DNA from 4 places in the Paenibacillus sp. NPDC057967 genome. Region 3 is predicted to be linked to each of the others. Evidence: predicted binding sites of a transcription regulator. Region 3 holds the regulator's gene; each other region holds the start of a gene.
What was found. Region 3 encodes Rex, which represses fermentation and respiration genes when NADH is low (regulators of the CRP and FNR family bind a similar motif). Its sites were predicted from a motif close to TTGTGAAATATTTCACAA; they were not measured.

Region 1 (4,112 bases), on a different contig from region 3:
CGATGACGACTTTGATGACGATGATGACTACTACGAGGATGACAGTCGTGATCGGAAGTAAATGAGTGAATTTAGGCATAGAACAGCCCAGTCCATATGAGGACTGGGCTGTTCGGGATAATCCCCTTCATTCAGTAACCGTGCATTCAGGAGTACCATTTAGCGCGATTTCGACGATGCCATCCACCGATCGGATGTCGAATTTCAGAACTTGGCCCGTGTCTGGCGCTTGGACAAGTCCAGTTTCGAGAGAGATTTTGAGGTCCCGGAGCGGACAATAAATATAATGTCCGCTCACGATCGCTTCAGCCAGAGTCCCGCCTTTGGAATGCGGCGTTCGATTCTCAAGCGCGTAAAGATTCCCGTCCGTCGTTCGAAATACGGCAATCTGACCATTGCCCATTTGCACTTCCTGACCCAAGCCGACTGGAAAGTCTTCAATCGGACCTATGGGAGCGAATGTCGCCTTGTCGGTTCCAAGCATGGTATCTCCTCCTCTTATAACTGTGGTTGAATCGGATGATAAAGCTTTTGGCGGAGCTCTTCATTCTCGAGCACTTCCTGCCAAGGATCGCGCAAGTCTTCAAGCGCTTGGCTCAACCGGCCAATCAGGCTTACCCGTCCGATCCGATCTTCTACAACTGCTCTCCGCACGTTGTACAGGCCGATACGTTCCACAAAATCTGAAGTGCGTTCTGCATAATTAGCGTTTTCGCGATAGTATTGAATGAACGCGTCGCAAATATCGACTAGTTCCTCATCCGATTTTACCTTGCAAAAAGGATCCGCAGCTCTTAATTTGATACCACCGTTACCTCCTACGAAGATCTCCCAGCCTCCGTCGTTGCCTACGATCCCAATGTCTTTCGTCCCCGACTCGGCACAGTTCCGCGGACACCCGTTTACGGCCATTTTGAATTTTGCTGGCATCCATAGGCGTTCATAACGATGTTCGAGTTCGATTCCGAGGCCGATCGAATCTTGGGTTCCGAAGCGGCAAAATTGAGATCCCACACAGGTTTTGACGGTACGAAGCGATTTGGCGTAGCCGTATCCAGAGGGCATGCCAAGATCAGCCCAGATAGCAGGCAAATCCTCTTTCTTTACGCCAAGCAGGTCCAAGCGCTGTCCACCCGTCACCTTCACCATTTTCACATCGTATTTGTCCGCCACGTTGGCGATCTTTCGCAGTTCGTCAGGCGAAGTCACGCCGCCATACATTCGCGGAATGACGCTGAACGTGCCGTCCTTCTGGATATTGCCATGCAGACGCTCATTCACGAAACGCGAATCCTTCTCGTCTTCATGTTCTTCTGGCCAAATCATGCCAAGGTAATAGTTCAGCGCGGGACGGCACTTCGAACAGCCTTCCGGTTCATTCCATCCCAAGACGATCATGACTTCACGGACATGCGTCAAATGCTTCTCTCGAATAGATGCAACAATTTCGTCGCGTGTAAGCGGTGTGCATCCGCAGATGCCGGGCTTCTTGGCGGCCGACTTGTCGTATCCATCTCCAAGAGCGTATTGCAACAATTGTTCTACTAGCGGCCTGCAGCCTCCGCAAGATCGGGTCGCTCCGGTACATACTTTGATCTGTTCCACCGAATCCCAGCCTTCTTCCCGGATCCCTCGAACGATAACCCCTTTCGTCACACCGTTGCAGCCACATACGATTTCTTCGTCCGCCATCGTTTCAACGGCTGAAGCTTTCGCTGTCCCTCCGCAGCATTCTCCACCGCCGAACAGTTGCTTGTATAGGTCATCCGTCATCTCCTTGCCTTCCCGGATGCAGCGGGTTAGAATGGCGGAGTCGTTCACATCGCCGTAAAGAACGGCACCAACGATTTTATTGCCTTCGAGCAGCACCTTTTTATAGATGCCTTTCCAGTCGTCGTGAATGCGTAAAACGCGATGTGTCTCCGTCTCTGCATATACACCTGCCGAAAAGACGTCCACACCTGAAATCTTCAGCTTTGTCGAGACTGAAGAGCCTATATATGGAGCCGTTTCAGCCTCAGCCAACTTTTTCGCAAGTATCGTTCCCTGCTCATACAACGGGGCCACAAGACCGTAACAGACGCCGCGATGCTCGCAGCATTCCCCGACCGCATAAACATCCGGGATGCTGGTTTGCATGTAATCGTCCACTTTGATGCCGCGCGCAACCTCGATACCGCTAGCCCTCGCCAGTTCAGTGTTCGGTACGATGCCGGCCGCCATCACCACCAAATCGGCCGCCAGCTCGGTGCCGCCCTCGAACTTAAGACCGGTAACCCGGGAATCACCTGTTAGTTCTACCGTTTTCTTGCCCATCGCGAACTTGATCCCTTGCCGTTCCAGCTCCGTCTTGAGCATGGCAGACGATGCGGGATCCAACTGACGCTCCATCAAAGTATCGAACAAATGAACGACCGTCGTATCCATTCCGAGCTGCACCAGCCCCTTGGCCGCTTCCAGGCCAAGTAAACCGCCGCCGATTACGGTTGCTCTCTTGAATAGCTTCGACGCATCGATCATGGTGTGGCAGTCGGCAATATCTCTGAAACCGATGACTCCTTCCTTATCCGCACCCGGAACGGGCAGTACGAACGGTAAGGAACCGGTAGCCAATATTAAAACCTCATACTCGGCCCACTCTCCTGCATCCGTGTACACGCGTTTGGCAACAGAATCGATTCGAACAATTTTCTTGCCTGTATGCAGCGTGATTCCGTTTTCTTCATACCAGCTGAGATCGTTCATAATGATGTCGTTTACCGATTTACTGCCTTCTAGTACATAGGACAATTGAATGCGGTTATAGTTGGGATAAGGTTCTGACCCGTAGACCGTAATATCAAATGCTCTTGTTAGCTTTAGTATTTGTTCTAACGTGCCAATGCCGGCCATTCCGTTCCCGATGAGAACTAGTTTTTTCTTTTTTTCGCGATTCGTCACGTTCATTCGCCTCCACTATGGGACTCTAACGTCATATTAACGGACGGACGAAGACATGGATGTGAAGATTGTCACACTAGAATAAAAACATAACTTCTCAAGCTTCAATATAGCCATCTCAAGCTCTATTCCCTACAAGCCCCCGCTAGATAAAGCTCATCCCTAAAATAACGAAGGATATGGCAGGATAAGAGAAAAAATTGTCGAACAACTTATGAGATTGGGATATTTTATTCATTGACATTCATCACACCAGGACCAAGGGAGAGGAACGGCTTCATGTTAAAACTTAAGAATCGTCTGGCTGTAAAATTATCCATCAGTATTCTGGCGCTGCTCATCATTTTGTCAGCCACTCTCATCTACATGCAAATCCACAACATTAAGAAGGCTAGCAACGAAACGATCGGCAGCTTCAGTATTCACATAGCCGAAGCATACGCGCAACGATTCGACTTGGATGCCTACAAACAATTTTTGAATGATCCGCAAGAAAACGATTTGTATTGGAGCATCCGCGAAGAGATGGATCAATTCCGCTCCCAGATAGGCGCACAGTATGTATATACGTTTACGATTGACGACAAAAGACAGCCTATCCTGCTTATTGACGGACAACCTAAGGAATCGGATTCCGCCTCACCAATTGGGGAAATCACCGACGTGCCCGAATCATCTATTAGCGCGTTGCTGAACGGGGAATCGTCGAAGAGCGACGTGATCCGCAACCTCGTGTACGGAGATTATATATCTTCATATGCGCCTCTTCACGATACGGACGGAACGATGATCGGAGTGTTAGGCATCGATACCAATGTGTCCGTTGCAGCCACGATTCATCGGGAGATCATGAAAAACAGCAACCCGTTATTTATTTTGATGGGATGTTTAACCTTGCTGATTTTTGTTCTGATTGCGTGGTTCATGTTCAGAGCTCTGCGACCGCTGCGTCTTATCGTAGGCGGTGCAGAAGCCATTGCTCAAGGCGATCTCGCGGAAGCGAAGGCGATTCTGCTCAGCACAAGTGTGAAGTCCAGCGATGAAATCGGACAGGCGCATTCCGCAATGAACAAAATGCTGGAGCGGCTGGGAGCCACCCTCGGCGATGTCCTTGGCAATATTGCTGTAACGACAGATGATCTCGTCCATTCTACCGAGCGATTCAGCTTGGA
Region 2 (4,112 bases), on a different contig from region 3:
ATGAAATTGCCAATTCAATCAGATATATGCTAGCCCATAATGGCGATTCAGCAAGTCCTCTGTATAAGCGTATCGATCCGGATCAAATTGCGGTGGCAGGCCATTCTCAAGGCTCCACCGGCGTTATTAACGCTCATACCAATCATGATGTCGGGGTTGCTATACGTACCGTGGTCTCGATTGCATTGCCTGATTTAAAGTGGTGCGACCCGGAGGACATCTATGATACATCGGCACTGAAGGTTCCATTTTTCATTATGGGGGGAACCCGGGACTTTATCGTATCGCCGACCTCATCCAATAAGCTGGCGCTGGAGAACGCTAATCCAGACATACCGGTCATGATGGCTATGGCGAAAGGGGCGGCACATACCGCCATCGAGGGAGACGGCGGTAAACACAGAGGTTATTTGACAGCATGGATGAGGTATCAGCTTATGGATGACCGTGAAGCGATGGCCGCTTTTGCCGGGGATGAAGCGGAGATATTACGGAACAAAGACTGGAAGAGTGCACAATCTACAGGACTAGAAGATAGATCATAACCTGAGTAAGCATGACAATTGCAGATGAAAGAGTTGAAGGATTGAGATGAGCCAATATCTATGGATCGAAAATGTGAAAGAGAACGAAACCTACCGAGAGAGCTTTTTTGAGCTGGCCAAGCTTGTGTTCGAATTGGACTTCCGTGCTTGGTATGATAACGGAGGCTGGAATGACCAGTATGTGTGCTATTCTTATGCAGACCAAGGCAAAGTCATCGCCAACGCTTCTATTAACAAGATGACCCTGGTATCGGATGGCAGGATATATCAAGCCATTCAAATCGGCACCGTGATGACGCATCCTGATTATCGCAATCAGGGCTTATCTGGCAAGCTGATGCAACGGATCTTAGACATCTATGAGAACAAATGCGACTTCATCTATCTATTCGCCAATGATACCGTACATGATTTTTATCCCAAATTCGGCTTTCAACGTGTGGCGGAGAGCAGCTTCTCGCTACAGGTAACGTCGCTTGGGCAGTTGCCGGCACCTTCAGGTCCGATTCGCCGGCTGGATCTCCAACATGCGGAGGATCAAGAGCTGCTTCAATCCATGGCAGCGAGCAGAGTGCCTGTCTCGAATAAGCTTGGCGTCATAAGGGATGAGCACTTGCTTACGTTTTACAGCACGTTAGCTTTCCCTGACGACTTCTATTACTTTGAAAAGCTAGAGGCGATCGTTCTTTTCAAGCATGAGGAAAGTGAGCTCCATCTATTCGATATAGTTAGCAGAACCAGCATCGATATCGAGTCTATAGTAGCAAGCTTGATTAATGAGGAGACGAAAATCGTCCATTTTCATTTCACGCCTGATGTGGAATGGAAGGAGCTTCGGGTTGAACCTCTGGATGGAGAGGACGACGCGTTATTCGTCAAGCCTGGGTTGCCTTGGCCTTCGAATCCATTCTTATTCCCGGTCACCTCGCATGCTTAACATTGTGTTAGCCAAGAAAGCTTCCGCTTAAGCGAAAGCTTTCTTTTTTTGTCCCGCAATGGTGATATATCTCACAGCACCGCCGCCGCGAAGCCTCTATACTACAAGGGACAATGAGCTGATTGAACTATAACTGGAGGTGGAGATGATGTTCCATACCCCGTCTAAAACAGTGAAATTGGACCCCAACGATTCTGCAAGGCCAAGCGCATTCATGCAGCTGGCCATTCGACTTCAGACGGAGCATGAGCAATTAAAGGCAAGCTGTGTATCGCTGGGCGAGCTCAGCGCAAGGACGGCAGCCAGCAACGGCGATTACGGCACGCTGCAGATGTTGAAGGAGCTTCGGGCGCAAGCGGAAGAGCTGCTGCAAGTATTGGAGCGCCATGCAAAGTGGGAAGACGAGGAGCTATTCCCTGTATTCTCCCGTTACTACAAGCAGAAGGACGAACCAACCATCTTGCCGTCCTTGTGGGTGCTGGAGAAGGATCATGAGCTGGCGCTGCAATTTTTTGATTCATTCCTGCAAACGAGCCGCACGTTGATCGGTATGCTGATGTTGGATAAGGGCCGTCCGGACTTGACGCTGATGAAGATGTTGAAGGACGGCTGTGACCAGTTGACGCAAGGCTGCTTGATCCTGACCGGACACTTCGAAATGGAGGAAGAGCTAATCTTCCCGCTGGCAGAGGAAATATTGACGGACCTGGACTATTTATTCTCATAAAAAATATTAAAATTTCCATTTAATTGTGATTTATGTCACCGTCTTCTATGCGGCATTCCGTTAAGATGAGGTCAACAAGGAGATAGAGAAACTAAACGGAGATCTCCAAGGAGGAGGAACCTATGGCGGTAAAAGCAAGCCAATTAGATGTTCAGAGTTCAGTTCTTGAGGAAGTGGGCCAACTGGTCGAACGCGCAAGAGCTGCACAGGAAGCCTATCTGTCCATGACACAGGAGCAAATTGACCGTATCGTTCAAGCGATGGCGCTGGCTGGTCTCGATCAGCACATGCCGCTGGCCAAGATGGCGGTGGAGGAGACGGGCCGCGGCGTCTATGAAGACAAAATGACCAAAAACATCTTTGCGACGGAATACATCTACCATAACATCAAGTCCGCCAAGACCGTTGGTGTCATCGAAGAGAACGCTTATGAGAATTACCGGATGGTTGCGGAGCCAGTAGGCATTATCGCTGGCGTAACCCCGGTGACGAATCCGACATCGACGACGATGTTCAAGGCACTGATTGCTACGAAGACGCGCAATCCGATCATCTTTGCTTTCCACCCGTCCGCACAGAATAGCAGTGCAGCCGCAGCCCAGACGCTATTGAAAGCAGCCGTGGCAAGCGGTGCGCCTGCTCACTGTATCCAGTGGATCGCGACTCCTTCTGTGGAAGCGACACAGCAGCTGATGAATCACCCTGATGTTGCCCTTGTGCTAGCAACCGGGGGATCGGCGATGGTGAAGTCCGCGTACAGTACAGGCAAGCCGGCGCTTGGCGTAGGACCGGGCAACGTACCGTGCTTTATTGAACAATCGGCGGACCTGAGGCAAGCTGTTACCGACCTGATTCTGTCCAAGACGTTCGACAACGGTATGATCTGCGCATCCGAGCAAGCTGTCATCATTGAAGAGCCTGTCTACGATCAAGTCCGCAAGCTGATGAAGGACAATGGCTGTTACTTCCTGAACAAGGCCGAGACGGAAGCGGTCTCGAAGCTCGTCATTAACAGTGAGAAGTGTGCCGTCAACGGCGTCATCGTGGGCCAGCCGGCAGTAAAGATTGCCGAGATGGCGGGTATCGAAGTGCCGCAAGGGACGAAGATATTGGTTGCCGAGCTTGGAGGCGTAGGAACGGCGTTCCCGCTGTCTGCCGAGAAGCTAAGTCCGGTGCTAGCCTGCTACAAAGTGAAGACGGCGGCGCAAGGCATTGAGCGGGCGGCGGAAGTGGTCGCTTTCGGCGGCCTGGGCCATTCCTCGGTCATTCATTCGCAGAGTGACGAGGTGATTCAAGCCTTTGCAGACCGCCTGAAGACGGGCCGGGTCATTGTGAACTCGCCTTCGACGCATGGCGCGATCGGCGATCTGTACAATACGAATCTGCCGTCGCTGACACTTGGCTGCGGCTCGTACGGACATAACTCCACCACATCGAACGTAACGGCCGTGAACCTGCTCAATATTAAGCGCGTGGCCTATCGTACAGTCAATATGCAATGGTTCAAGATTCCGCCGAAAATCTATTTCGAGAAGGGCGCTACTCAATATCTGGAGAAGATGCCGGGCATCTCGCGCGTGCTCGTCGTCACCGATGAGATGATGGTGAAGCTGGGTTATGTCGAGAAGCTGGAGTATTACTTGAGAAAGCGGGCAACCCCGGTATCAATCGAAGTGTTCGCGGATGTCGAGCCCGATCCGTCGGTTGAGACGGTTGAGCGCGGGACGCGGCTGATGGACGGCTTCAAGCCGGACTGCATTATCGCGCTTGGCGGCGGTTCGCCGATGGATGCGGCGAAAGCAATGTGGCTCTTCTATGAATACCCGGAGACCGACTTCCACTCGCTCAAGCAAAAATTCCTGGATATCCGCAAACGCGTCTATAAGTATCCGAGACTTGGGGA
Region 3 (4,112 bases):
TGCGCCGGTTGATGTCAGCAGTCAATTGCAGAAGTACTTCTTCGATGCAAAAGACAGCATCGTCATGACTTCCGCCACCTTGACGGTTCAAAAAAGCTTCCAATACGCTGAAGAGCAGCTTGGCCTTGAGGGCTATGAGAAGCAAGGCAAGCTGAAAACGGTACTGCTCCCTTCTCCGTTCAATTACCGGGAGCAGGCGCTTGTGGTCATACCGCGTGATTTTCCTGTGCTTAAGGGCGCTTCTGTAGATGATACCTATCTCGATAAACTGATTGGCTCGCTCGCCGATACCGCAGTGGAGACCAAAGGCAGGATGCTTGTTTTGTTCACATCCTACAAGATGCTGAAGCAAGTGTATGATCCGCTGAAGCTGAAGCTGGATGAAGCAGGTATTCAACTGCTGGGCCAAGGCATCGACAGCAGCAACCGGACGAAGCTGACCCGGAGATTCCTGCAGCAGCCCGAATCGGTCTTGCTTGGCACCAGCAGCTTCTGGGAAGGGGTAGACATTCCCGGGGAAGGACTTGTGTGCCTGGCCATTGTCCGCCTGCCGTTCCAGCCGCCTAATCATCCGCTGGTGGAGGCCAAGTCCGAGCTGCTTCAGCGGCAGAAGCAGAATCCGTTCATGAAGCTGTCCATTCCGCAGGCGGTAATCCGCTTCAAGCAAGGCTTCGGGCGGTTAGTCCGCACAGCGCATGACAAAGGAATTGTCATCATCTATGATACGAGAGTCATTGACACCTTTTATGGCAAGCACTTCCTGTATTCATTGCCGGGCCCCAAGATCGAGACGATGCATACGAATCAGATGGTACCCCGCATGCAGCAATGGCTGGCTCATTCGGCAACAGGAGATTAAAACAGACGCTTAGCTTTTTACAACCCCCGTTAAGAAGGAGTTGGTTCCCATGAAGTCCGCAAAAATATCGGAGGCGGTCGTTAGACGCCTTCCGATTTATCTGCAAGTGCTCAATGAGCTGCATCTCCGGGAGATCCAAACGGTCTCCTCGCAGGAGCTGGGGGTCAAGCTTGACTTGAACCCGGCTCAAATTCGGAAAGATCTGGCTTATTTTGGCGAATTCGGACGCAAAGGCATCGGGTATGACGTCATGTATCTCATAGAGAAGATCAGACAGATCTTAAAGCTGAATCAAACGATTAAAGTCGCATTGGTCGGAGCCGGCAATCTGGGGCATGCCTTATGCAATTACAACAAGTATTCCAAGGATAATATGCAGATTACAGCCGTATTTGATGTGCATCCCGAAAAGATCGGCTCCAATATTAACAATTTGGTCGTAGAACCGATGAGCGAGCTGGAGCGGGTCGTTGCCGAACAAAAGATACGAATTGGCATTATTACCGTGCCCGCGCATGAAGCGCAGAATGTCGCCAATCAATTTATTGCCGCAGGTGTAGAGGGAATCTTGAACTTTGCTCCTGCTATTCTTCGGGTGCCGGATGATGTGCGTATTCATAATGCCGATTTCACAAGGGAATTGTTAAGTCTGGCTTATTATTTGAATCATGAAGGAGACGTAAGCGATGACACAGCTTTGGATTAAAGATGGCCTATTCGTTACGATGGATGATGCTGCAAAAACAGTAAAGGGACATATGGTTGTGACAGACGGTGTAATTACATACGTTGGCGCAGAACCGCCAGTCGGCCTGTTGCCCGATGCACAGAAGCTTGACGGCAGCAAGCTGGCGTTCATGCCGGGTCTGGTCAATACACACGGCCACGCGGCTATGACGCTGCTGCGGGGCTATTCCGACGATCAGAAGCTGCAGGTATGGCTGGAGCAGAAGATGTGGCCGATGGAAGCCAAATATGTGGATGCCGACACAAGAGCCGGAAGCGCGCTCGCGATTATAGAGATGCTGCGTACGGGCACAACTGCGTTTGTCGATATGTACGATCGTATGGATCAGGTTGCGGCTATGACTGAGCAAGCAGGCATACGCGGCATATTGACACGCGGCGTTATCGGTCTGTGCTCGGAAGAAGAACAGAAGGCCAAGCTGAATGATGCGATTGCCTTCGCCAAGACATGGCACGGCAAGGCAGACGGCAGAATCTCGACGATGCTGTCGCCGCATGCGCCATACACTTGTCCTCCCGCCTATATAGAGAAATTCGTGGAGGCTGCGCATGAGCTGGACTTGCCGCTTCATACGCACATGTCCGAGACGATTGCGGAAGTGGAGCAGAATGTTCGCGATTACGGCGCACGTCCAGTCGAGCATCTGGATCGACTCGGATTTTTCTCGCGTCCGTCGCTCGTAGCGCATGCTGTCCATCTGACCGATGAAGAGATTGCTTTGCTGGCAGAGCACGGCGTATCCGTCTCGCATAATCCTGTCAGCAACCTGAAGCTGGCTTCCGGCGTTGCACGGCTTCCGGAGCTGATGAGAGCCGGTGTGAAGGTGTCGCTCGGTACGGATAGCGTCGCGAGCAACAATAACCTGGATTTGTTTGAAGAAATTCGTTTCTCCGCTTTGCTTCACAAGGGAGTATCCGGCGATCCGACAGCAATCCCGGCCTGGGAGGCTCTTAAGCTTGGCACTACGTACGGAGCGAATGCCATCTGGCAGGGAGATTCGATCGGTCAGCTGAAAGCCGGCTACAAGGCTGATTTTATTGCAATCGATTTGGATCAGCCGCATTTCTACCCGCTTACGGATATCGTATCGCATCTTGTTTATGCCGGATCGGGCCGAGACGTCAAGCATGTATGGGTGGATGGGCGTCAGGTGGTACAGAACGGCGTCTGCACATTAATGGATGAAGAGAAGATCAAATATGAGGCAGCCGCAAGCTTCGAGCGGTTACTGAACGGCTAATGAGAGCGGTCGAAAAGAAAAGGCCGCCATTTATGACGCCAAAGCGCTGGCTGTTCGCTATCATCGCTTGCCTGATTGCGTTAGGGGTTTGGTTCGGCTTTTATTTCCGTGATGTGCAAATGCCGAAGTGGTCGGAGGAAAGCAGCATGCGAGAAGCCGTGTTCGCGACAGGCGAAATGGCGAATATCGAAAAGCTGTACAAGCATGTCTGGGAAGCGACGACATGGGTTGCTTATGGAACGACGGAAACAGAATCAGAGCTATTCGTTTTCCTGAATGAAGAGGGAGCTTTGCAGCATCGTGTGATGGCAGATCAAGTTTTGCCGGAAGACCAATTTCGAACAAAATGGCTAAACGACCATGCCAGCGCTTCCATCATTCGTGTGACACCGGGATTATTCCGGGAGCAGCCCGTATGGGAAGTGTATTATAAGGAGCCGGAAGGCAGCAAGGAACGTTTCAAATATCAATTTTACAGCTTCGATCAGCAAGCGACACTGATTGAAACCTATACATTGCCGACAAAAACGGGACCGTAATGGTCCCGTTTCCTGTTTTTACAGAACGCATTATGTATATAATTGTGATATACTAACGTATAGCAAATGTGATAGATCAATTGCGACAATTTATATATACTCAGTACTGGAGGGATATAGTTATGAGAAAGCCTCGAATGATGCCGATCGCCATAACCGTCGTGATATCCGCTGCAGCACTTTTTGGCGGCTGGATGTTGTACAAGCAGGTCGCGGTAGCTTCACCATTAACGGATGCCGTTGCCAATGTACCGGGTATCGCCAATGCGGATAAACCGGTCATTGAGCAGGATAAAGTAAGCGTATCAGTCGAGCTGTCCGATGAGGCAAGCTTGAAGGATGTCTACACATCCGTAACGGAGCAAGGCAAAGCATTAGCAGGGAAACGCAAGCTGGATATTGTCATTCAGAACGAAGAAGACGCATCGCTTAATGCGATCTGGCAGGAAGCGATGTTCGATATAGCACAGGCGATGGAGACAAAAACCTATTCCGATATTCCAAAAACGATGGAACGTGTCGCATCTGGACATGACGGTGTTGAGACGGTAACGGATATGGACGGAACCAATGTATATGTAACGATCAAAAACGCAGGAGGCGCCAAATATATCGTCTTGCCAAGAACGCCAAACCAAATGGGGGTGTGGCCTAATGCGTAAGTATGGATTGGAGCTGGCGATTGGATTTGTTCCTGTTCTCATCGTATTTTTGCTTTTTATGGGG
Region 4 (4,112 bases), on a different contig from region 3:
TTAATTTGCGGACGCTACGTTTATGCCCCAAAGTCTGTCTCTGCTTAATCGCGAAACCCTCACTTCAAATAATCAACCAGCTCTCGCAGCGGCTCCCCGCTGATAAAAGCATACTTCAACTTAACATGATCAATAATGACGGAATAGGGTTCATTCAGCCACAGCTCATAATTCCTCACCCGCAAGCTTTCACCTTTGCGCTCTAGCCAAAAGGAATAGTCTGGATCACCGTTGGTCGGCAACTCTCTGTCCTGCCATTGTAGTGGTCGCACAATATCGTCGATTCTCTTAATCGTTTGCTGCTGCTTTATCTGGCCAAAAGACGTGGGATTGGCGTTCAAATCCGCAACTTTCATAACTTCCATTGGTTCGGCTGCACATCCGGTTATCAACATGTAACAGACGATCAAAATCATAACATTTTTCAACTAACCCAGCCCTTTTCATTTAATGAGTATGGATGGCATGGCTCACGCAAGCTACCTTCTCTTACTAACAAGACACCCTTCATCACCGCTAAGTTGCAAATGTTATGTCGATTAGAGCTTTTTCTAACGTGTAATGTAGATTAGCTGTTGCCATTTCGCTGTGCCAGCAGGCTTTCCGCGAATAACTGTTTCTCACAACACTATTTCCCCATTCCAGCCACTTTCCCACAATTAACATTTCCTCACAACACTATTTCCCCATCGCAGCCACTTTCCCACGATTAACGTTTCCTCACAACACTATTTCCCCATTCCAGCCACTTTCCCACGATTAACGTTTCCCTACAACACTAATTCTCCGTTCCAGTCACTTTCGCACGATTAACGTTGCCCCATTCCCATTCCAGAAGCCCCCCGCCTCGCTCCTCCCATTTTTTTCTGGTCCATAGTGACTTTTATCACATCTTTCCAATTCCTGCTCATGCTATATTGGCATCACAACGACAACAGACAAATGCAACAGAGAGATAGTCAGGAGGAGTACCTATGGAGATTGAAGCGCTGCTCAAGGTGGAGCAGCTTGCGTTGAAGAAGCTGCGCATTTTCCGGCAAAGCCTGTGGCGGTACCTGTCACGTTCCATGCTGGCAAGCATGTTTATCGGTTTCGGCGTTATCGTCGCATTCAAGACAGGCAGCTTCTTTTATGTCGAGCATTCTCCGCTCACCTATCCCATGGCCGCCCTCACGTTTGGCACAGCCATTATTCTGATTAGTTATGGCGGAGGCGACCTGTTCACCGGCAACACCTTCTACTACAGCTACGCCGCCCTGCGCAAAAAAATGCGCTGGAGCGATACCACCAAGCTATGGATTTTGAGCTATGGCGGCAACATCCTTGGCGCTGCGGTGTTTGCACTCCTGATCTGGCTGACCGGACTATTCGCCGATCCGAATGTGAACGGGTTTCTGCTTGAGGTCGTGGACAAAAAGATGCATACGCCTATGGTAGAGCTGTTCTTCCGGGCGATACTATGTAACTGGCTCGTCTGCCTGGCCTTCTTCGTACCTATGGGGCTCAAAGGGGACGGTGCCAAAATGTTCGCCATGATGCTCTTCGTATTCTGCTTCTTTATCTCGGGCTACGAGCATAGCATTGCGAATATGTGCACCTTCGCGATCGCACTTGTCCTGCAGCAGCCGGGGACGATATCGCTGGACGGCATTCTGCATAACCTGATTCCTGTCACAATCGGCAATCTGATCGGGGGAAGCGTGCTAATGGCCGCGATGTACCACTACGTAAACAAACCATTTATCGAGGAATAAAGGAGACTATCATTTATGAAAAAATCAAGAATCGTCATCATCGGTACGGGAGCTGTCGGCTCGACGACCGCTTATACTTTGCTGCTTCGCAATCGCATGGATGAGCTGGTGCTCATTGACGCCAATGCTGATAAGGCCGCAGGAGATGCGCTGGATATGAACCACGGCATGCCTTACCTGGGCGGCGCTAAGGTTTGGGCAGGCACTTATGAAGACTGCAAAACAGCCGATATTATCATCATTACGGCAGGCGCAGCGCAGAAGCCCGGAGAATCGCGGATCGATCTTTTGAAAAGAAATATCGCGATCTTCGACAGCATCATTGATCAAGTGCTCCTTCATACGCGAGATGCAATTCTGCTTATCGCATCCAATCCGGTCGACATCATGAGCTACAGATCGTGGAAGAAGTCGGGCCTGCCAGCGCATCGCGTGATCGGCTCGGGCACGCTTCTCGACAGCGCGCGCTTCCGCTATCTGATCGGACAGAAGCTGCATATCGATCCTCGCAGCGTACACGCTCACATCATCGGAGAGCACGGCGATTCGGAGCTTCCGGTCTGGAGCCTCGCGAACGTCGCCGGAACCGAGCTGCAACTGAGCGCAGAGGACAAAGACGAGATTTTCCTGAATACTCGCGACGCCGCATATCAGATCATTCAAGCGAAAGGCGCAACCTACTACGCCATCGCACTGGCGCTAGACCGCATCTGCACAGCGATTCTGGACGATGAAGGAGCCGTCTTGAACGTCTCGACTCTGCTGGAGAACTACCTTGGCGTATCGGATGCTTATCTGGGCATTCCATGCATCATCGACCGCAGCGGCGTTCGCTCGACGCTGGAGCTGACTCTTACCGATCTCGAGCAAGATCTCTTCACCCAATCGGCGGACAAATTGAAGAATATCCTTGCTACACTTGAGGGCTGAAGCTCGATAGGCAGTCGATAAGACAAGTCATCAGTTCGCTTTCTTTCAATCTCATGCATGCATAACAAAAAAGCCTTCCTTCTACTCCTGGACGGCATCCACCGCAAGCTTTAGGCTTGCAGCCGGATACCGATCATTCAGAGTGAAGGAAGGCTTTTCGCATATCAAAAAATACAGACGCATAAATAAAAAAGAAGCCGCTTTGGCGCGCGAACAAGTCATGCGACAAAGCCACTTCTTTCCTCTTATTGGTTATCCAATTCCTCTTTGCTGACAAGAGCGACTAAAGCGTTTACAGCCTGTTCGGCGTCCGACCCGTCCGCGCTGATCGAAATTTCTGTGCCAGAGCTGATTGCCAGACTCATAATCCCCATAATGGATTTGGCATTAACCTTCTTATCGTCTTTCTCTACAAATACCTCGGAGGAGAATTTGTTCGCTTCTTGTACGAATAACGCTGCTGGTCTCGCATGAAGCCCCGTCTTCAGACGAACGACAACCGGAAGCTTGGTCATGGAAATCTTACCCCCTATATTTTACTAAAAGCTTTATCATGTGGGAAATGTTGAATAATATAAGCCAATTACACCTTATTATATCATCATACAAGCCGTTGCACTAGGCAAAAGTTGAACCGCCCCGGATTTTTTCGGCTAATTCGTCGATTTTGCGAAGTCGATGATTGACGCCGGATTTACTGACCTTTCCGCGAAGCATCTCGCCTACTTCCGTCAGGTTCAAATCGGGATGCTGAAGCCTGATCTCCGCCACTTCACGCAGCTTCTCAGGCAGGCTCTCCAGTCCAACTTCCTTCTGCAGCAGCTTGATATTGTCGATTTGTCTTACGGCCGCTCCGATTGTTTTGTTCAGATTGGCCGTCTCGCAGTTGACGATCCGGTTGACGGAATTGCGCATATCGCGCATGATCCGCACATCCTCGAATTTGAACAGCGCTTGATGTGCGCCGATGATATTCAGCAATTCGATAATTTTTTCGCCTTCTTTGATGTAGAAGATAAAGCCCTTCTTGCGCTCGATACACCGCGCGTTCAGGTCGAACTTATTCGCAAGATCCACAAGCGCGCCGCAATGCTGCTCATACATCGACGAAATCTCCAGATGGTACGACGACCCCTCCGGATTGTTGACCGAGCCTCCTGCGAGGAATGCGCCCCGCAAATACGAACGCTTGCAGCAAGGCTTGCGTACAATCTCCTTGTCGATGCCGTCGTTGAACATGAAGCCTTCCGATACGATGCACAGCTCGCTCAGCACTTCCTGTACGTTCGTAGGCATACGGACGATATAAACGTTGTTTTTCTTCAGCCGCATCTTCTTGCGAACGAGCAGCTCCACATGGACTTCAAAATGCCTTTTGATCAACGAATAAATTCTTCTGGCAATGGCCGCATTCTCCGTCGAGATGTC

Region 1: the regulator Rex is predicted to act here: its motif matches at 3,000-3,017, upstream of nirB (nitrite reductase large subunit NirB).
Region 2: the regulator Rex is predicted to act here: its motif matches at 1,542-1,559, upstream of ACFVSO_RS15745 (hemerythrin domain-containing protein).
Region 4: the regulator Rex is predicted to act here: its motif matches at 875-892, upstream of ACFVSO_RS22255 (formate/nitrite transporter family protein).

What each region holds. Positions count from the first base shown of each region.
Region 1 is NZ_JBHVQB010000009.1:66,577-70,688, reverse strand. It holds gene ACFVSO_RS22425 (PepSY domain-containing protein) at 1-61, shown strand, start outside; gene nirD (nitrite reductase small subunit NirD) at 128-484, opposite strand; gene nirB (nitrite reductase large subunit NirB) at 499-2,940, opposite strand; gene ACFVSO_RS22410 (methyl-accepting chemotaxis protein) at 3,220-4,112, shown strand, end outside.
Region 2 is NZ_JBHVQB010000005.1:458,327-462,438, forward strand. It holds gene ACFVSO_RS15735 (poly(ethylene terephthalate) hydrolase family protein) at 1-545, shown strand, start outside; gene ACFVSO_RS15740 (GNAT family N-acetyltransferase) at 592-1,482, shown strand; gene ACFVSO_RS15745 (hemerythrin domain-containing protein) at 1,628-2,209, shown strand; gene adhE (bifunctional acetaldehyde-CoA/alcohol dehydrogenase) at 2,332-4,112, shown strand, end outside.
Region 3 is NZ_JBHVQB010000004.1:344,859-348,970, reverse strand. It holds gene dinG (ATP-dependent DNA helicase DinG) at 1-859, shown strand, start outside; gene ACFVSO_RS12005 (redox-sensing transcriptional repressor Rex) at 909-1,565, shown strand; gene ACFVSO_RS12000 (amidohydrolase) at 1,546-2,847, shown strand; gene ACFVSO_RS11995 (hypothetical protein) at 2,880-3,386, shown strand; gene ACFVSO_RS11990 (hypothetical protein) at 3,509-4,048, shown strand; gene ACFVSO_RS11985 (AAA family ATPase) at 4,041-4,112, shown strand, end outside.
Region 4 is NZ_JBHVQB010000009.1:34,566-38,677, reverse strand. It holds gene ACFVSO_RS22260 (hypothetical protein) at 60-365, opposite strand; gene ACFVSO_RS22255 (formate/nitrite transporter family protein) at 975-1,754, shown strand; gene ACFVSO_RS22250 (L-lactate dehydrogenase) at 1,770-2,684, shown strand; gene ACFVSO_RS22245 (HPr family phosphocarrier protein) at 2,930-3,199, opposite strand; gene whiA (DNA-binding protein WhiA) at 3,303-4,112, opposite strand, start outside.